DNA from 2 places in the Arthrobacter sp. QXT-31 genome. Region 1 is predicted to be linked to the other one. Evidence: riboswitches for the same ligand, from Rfam matches in the RefSeq annotation. Region 1 holds a riboswitch; the other holds the start of a gene.
What was found. A riboswitch is a leader RNA that binds a small molecule or an ion and turns the genes downstream of it on or off. The one in region 1 is predicted to bind cyclic di-AMP.
Positions count from the first base shown of each region.

Region 2: another riboswitch for cyclic di-AMP. It lies ahead of BWQ92_RS06045 (M23 family metallopeptidase); the one in region 1 lies ahead of BWQ92_RS00805 (NlpC/P60 family protein).

Region 1 covers NZ_CP019304.1:153,595-155,977, forward strand. Annotated here, with positions in the region: gene BWQ92_RS00795 (copper resistance CopC family protein) at 1-105, shown strand, start outside; gene BWQ92_RS00800 (hypothetical protein) at 176-619, opposite strand; gene BWQ92_RS00805 (NlpC/P60 family protein) at 773-1,567, opposite strand; cyclic di-AMP (ydaO/yuaA leader) riboswitch at 1,572-1,778, opposite strand; gene BWQ92_RS23085 (hypothetical protein) at 2,015-2,383, opposite strand, start outside.
Region 2 covers NZ_CP019304.1:1,339,729-1,342,111, forward strand. Annotated here, with positions in the region: gene BWQ92_RS06045 (M23 family metallopeptidase) at 135-962, opposite strand; cyclic di-AMP (ydaO/yuaA leader) riboswitch at 974-1,217, opposite strand; gene BWQ92_RS06050 (metal-dependent transcriptional regulator) at 1,366-2,061, opposite strand.

The DNA.
Region 1 (2,383 bases):
AACCGCAACGCCCCGCTGACACTGGCCATCGCCGGGGCGGTTCTGGCTCTCGCCATCGGCGCAACCTGGTTCTTCCGCCGGCGGCACCGGAACGGCGGCGCCTGACCCGGACACGGCCGGTTTCCCTGGACCAGGGACCCAGCCGCGTCCGTCAGTGCCGGGCAGTGATCGAGCCTCAGGCCTGGTGCCGACGTCCCCGGACTGTTCGCAGAACCACGCCCCCGATTGACGCGCAGGCCGTTGCAATGAAACTGGCCACGCCGGCATTGAACAGCACGGGGTTGAACCAGGGCAGCGGGGCCGACGCATCGGCTGCCGTGATCAGCGACCACCAGTATCCGACGGAAAATACAATCCACAAGGTGCCGGCCACCGAGGCCGCCCAGGACAGTTTGGAAAACCAAGGCCCGGGCGTCCGGTACGAGAAGGCCACCGCGATCAGGACGACGCCGGCCGCGGCCAGCAGCTGTAGGCCCAACAGGTATGCCCCCCCGATAAGCCCCACCGGGATGACGAGCCCGCCGATGAGGACCAGGCGGCGGGCACCCAGCGGCATCCGCGCTACCGCGCGCGGCCCTGCCGGGTGCGACTGCTGGCGGCTTGGGGATTCAACTGGCATTTCTTGTCCTTACGTCCCGTGAGGGGCTAGGGGGCCGTTCCGAAAGGCGGAACGGAACAGATGAGCCGGCCCGCAGCCTGGGCCAGAACAGAAGAGGGCCGGTGAGCCGCTGCCCCCAAGGCAGCGGCTCACCGGCCCTCAAGTCTCGGCGCTCTACGCTCCGGGGCGGACGAACGTGACCGGACCGGTCGCCGTCAGCCAGGACAACGGATGAACAATCGTCTCGTTGACACCGTTCATTCCGCCGCTGAGGACCTTCCCGCCGCCGACGTAGATTCCTACGTGTCCGGGCTGGACGACCATGTCACCCGGCTGAGGGGTGCTGACAACACTGCCGTAGTTCATAAACTGCATCGGGGCAAGGTCACCCACCGGGATGCCTGCGGCTCCCAACGCCTTCTCGACCATGGCCGTGCAGTCCTGGGTGATACCCAGCTGGGCGTAAGCAGCAGACACCATCGCCGCGTTGATGCCCCCGGCCGCGGGGGCAGGGGCGGGAGCCGGTGCGGGCTGCACGGACACCACAGGCTGTGCAGGCGCCTTGACCGCAGCCGAGGGCTGGACAGGTGCCGCGGGGGCCTCAACCGCAGCTGCCTGGGGCTGCACCGCCGTCGCAGCCGCCGGGGCCTGCTCAACCACGGGAGCGGGCGAGGAGCTGACAGCCGGGCGTTCAAAGGAAATCCGGACATTCGAGCCGGCGCTCACAGCCGCGGACACAGGACCGGCAGCTTCCGGAGCCGCGGCCGGTACCGCTTCGGGCTGGGCCGGGGCGGCCGCAGCGTTGGCGGCGATGCCGCTGGTCAGCACGAGGCCTGACGCCGCGGCGATCACAGCCGCCTGGCGTCCAGCGGTGCCCGCGTTGGTCGAGACAGCTGATGCGATGGCCCCGAGGCGGTTCCCGCGCGGGGTGATCGCGCGATGCCGCGCGACAGCTTTACGTGAAGACATGACAAAGGCCTCTCCCAGAGCCTGCGGGGTTAGCTGTCGGATTCGGATGGGAGACACCCGGCCACACGGACACCCCGCACAAGTGCGGGCTGGCGCGCGGCTTCACCCCAAGGCCTGCTCAGCGAACAGGCCGCAAATGGTTTCCCCGTCTCTGCCGGACGATGTATGCGAACGGATCCCGGGCAGCGGCAGAGTTAGGCAATCTGCGCGGGAGTGCCGGTATCGGAGAGAACAGGCACGCGATACACCCTAGCGTGTATAGCCTGCGAATGTCACATTGAAGTAACGGCTAGAGCCTCCACCATCTGTGGACGTGCCGGGAACTCCCTCCCCCGGCCTGTACCCGCCCGCAGCAGGCGGCCCCCTTACAGACGCCCGAGACCCTTTTCGTCCTGACCTGAGCCGCGCGCCGGTCCCGCGGCCCATGCCCCCGCACGTGGGAGAAACCTATGCCTGAGAACCCGTTTCGGCGGCCGCGGCGCGCCCGTTCCGTCGCCGACGCCCCTCCCGTGCGAGTCCGAAATGCGCTGCCGATCCAAGGAACGCCACAACGCCGAGACCGAACAGGCCACCGGAGAACTCCGACAGCGATGGGGATCTGGCGGTGAGAATGCTCAGCCAGAACATGATGGTGAAGGCTGCCCACACGCCGGCGCATACGGGCGCGAGCCACTGCCTTCCCGGCACTTCCGGAAAGAGGGTTGCCGTGGTGAGGCCAAGCAGGGCGATGAAGCCCACGTAGAACAAGACAGTCGAAAACGAGGCGGGCGCAGTAACCCCGGAATCATGAGCGCGGACGCTTACCCAGTACACGAT
Region 2 (2,383 bases), 1.2 Mb from region 1:
CAGAGTTAGGCAATCCACTCAAGAGCGTCAACTTCGGCGAAGTTGACGCGGTTTAGACGGTACAGCAGTTCAGAGCGAAAGTCACATTCAGGTCACGGCGTGTCACAGGAATGAGAGTTCTCACTCGGCTTGGCTCAGAGCCAGCCGGCGGGATCAACGACGTCACCGTTGACCATCACCTCGAAGTGGAGGTGGCAGCCGGTGGAAGCGCCGGTGGTCCCGCTAAGGGCCACCACTTCGCCCCGGGTGACCTTCTGGCCAACCTGGACGCTGGAGGACGACAGGTGGTTGTACGTGGTTTCCAGGCCGTTGCCGTGGTCAATGACCACCCGGTTGCCGCCGCCGTACGGGTGCCACCCGGCGAAGGTAACCTTGCCGCTGGCCGCGGCCAGCACGGACGTGCCGCACTGGGCGGCGAAGTCCTGGCCGCGGTGGAACTCGCCGGCGCCGCCGGTGATCGGGCTGACCCGGTAACCGAACGGCGAGGACTTGACCATCGTGGACAGCGGCGCGCCCAGGCTTCCCAGCGACGCCGAGCGGCTGATGCTGCTGGCGGACTGGGCGCTGAGGAGCTGCTTGAGCTTTCCGTCCGGGTCACCCGTGGTGGAGACGGAAGTGCGGCTGAAATCGATCTTTGCTGCCGCTTCTGCAGAAACCTTCGGCTGGGCCGCCGGTGCGGCTGCCGAAGCGGACGCCCCTGACTGCTGCTCGCCGGCAGCCAGGACAGGGCTCGTGGCAGGGACAGTAACCGTCAGCAGCAGGCCGGTGGCCGCGAGGGCTACGCCGGCTTTCTGCCCAACTCCACTGGCCGAGGCGAAATCCGTGACCTGCCGGAACGCACCCCGGCGCTTGCGGCGCGCTTCACGCTGGGCGTCCCGGGGACGGTCCGCGGCAATGGCTTCCGCAGGGCGCGGCTCCGGAGCGGGACCGGTCGCGCGGCGGCGGCCCCGGGCATTCTGCATGGACAAGTACTGCTTCCTCTCTGGATAGCCTGCGAAGTTAGCTGTCGGATTCGGGTCAGAGAGTGCGTAGACCCGGTCCGCCATGGCAAGCCAATCCGGCACAGGGGTATCCCGGGAGGATTCCTTCTGCGGATAAGACTTGCTGCTGCGGACTTCACCCCAAGGCTGTAGATACAGCCGTTTGTGGTTCCCCCGCCCCTGCCAGTGGGTGACTCGTGCTACTGATCTGCTGGCAGGGTTCGGCTCCAGATCAGGTAACGCTTTTGCATCGGCGTTGCCGTTTAACTATAGGGGATTAAAGGGCACAGTAATAATTCCGTTATATTCACTGTGCAAAAGTGGTAGGTCATCCTGCCTGCAGATGTCTGACAGGAAGCCTCTCAAGCCCCGTAGCGCGAGGAAATCAGGCGACGTGTACGAACACGTGGGCAGCAACTTCCGGAGGCAGCTCAAGGGCACCTTCGAAGCCCGGCACGCGGACGGAGATGTACTCCCCCACGCGTTCAAGCGACACGGCTGCGCCGGGACGGATCCCGCCCTCATCCAGCTGGAGGAGCAGCTCCGGCTCCACCTGGATGGGTTCGGCCAGACGGCTGACGGTGACCTTGGAATTCGGGCCGTAGCCTGTCATGGCGTCCAGCAGATTCACCACACCGTCGGCGAACGGACGGGCCGGCTGCCCGCCCAGTGCCGCGAGGCCGGGAATCGGGTTCCCGTAGGGCGATTCGGTGGGGTGGTCGAGCATCTCGTAGATCCTGCGCTCCACCCGTTCACTCATGACGTGCTCCCAGCGACAGGCCTCGTCGTGGACGTACGCCCAGTCCAGGCCAATGACGTCGGCAAGGAGGCGCTCGGCGAGCCGGTGCTTCCGCATCACCTCGGTGGCGCGCTTGCGGCCCACCTCCGTCAGTTCAAGGTGCCGGTCGCCGGAGACGACGACGAGGCCGTCGCGCTCCATCCTCCCGATGGTCTGCGAAACGGTGGGGCCCGAGTGGCGGAGACGTTCGGCGATGCGTGCCCGAAGCGCCACGATGTTCTCTTCCTCCAGCTCCAGGATGGTGCGAAGGTACATCTCCGTGGTGTCGATCAGATCCGTCATTCAGCTCAGCTCCTCGAGCACAGTATTTGTGTCCGTCCCACCGTACCGCGGGCCCACCGCACCGGGAGCCGGCAAGCTGCTGCGGCGGTCGCTATTTCCGACGGCGGCGCAGCACCGGCTGTCTGCCCGTACGTACTGCCAGCTTAGCCTATTTTGAATAGCTCCGAATAATTCGTGAAGCCTCGCCTGGCAGTATCTCAGTGTCCGGACTATGACGGGTCCGTGTTCCCGCGGTATCCGCGCTTCGGGCAGAATAAGGAGGGTCTTCGTGGCGGTCACGGTTGCCTGCCGGCCATCGCCCCGTCCCAGCCGAACCGCACTT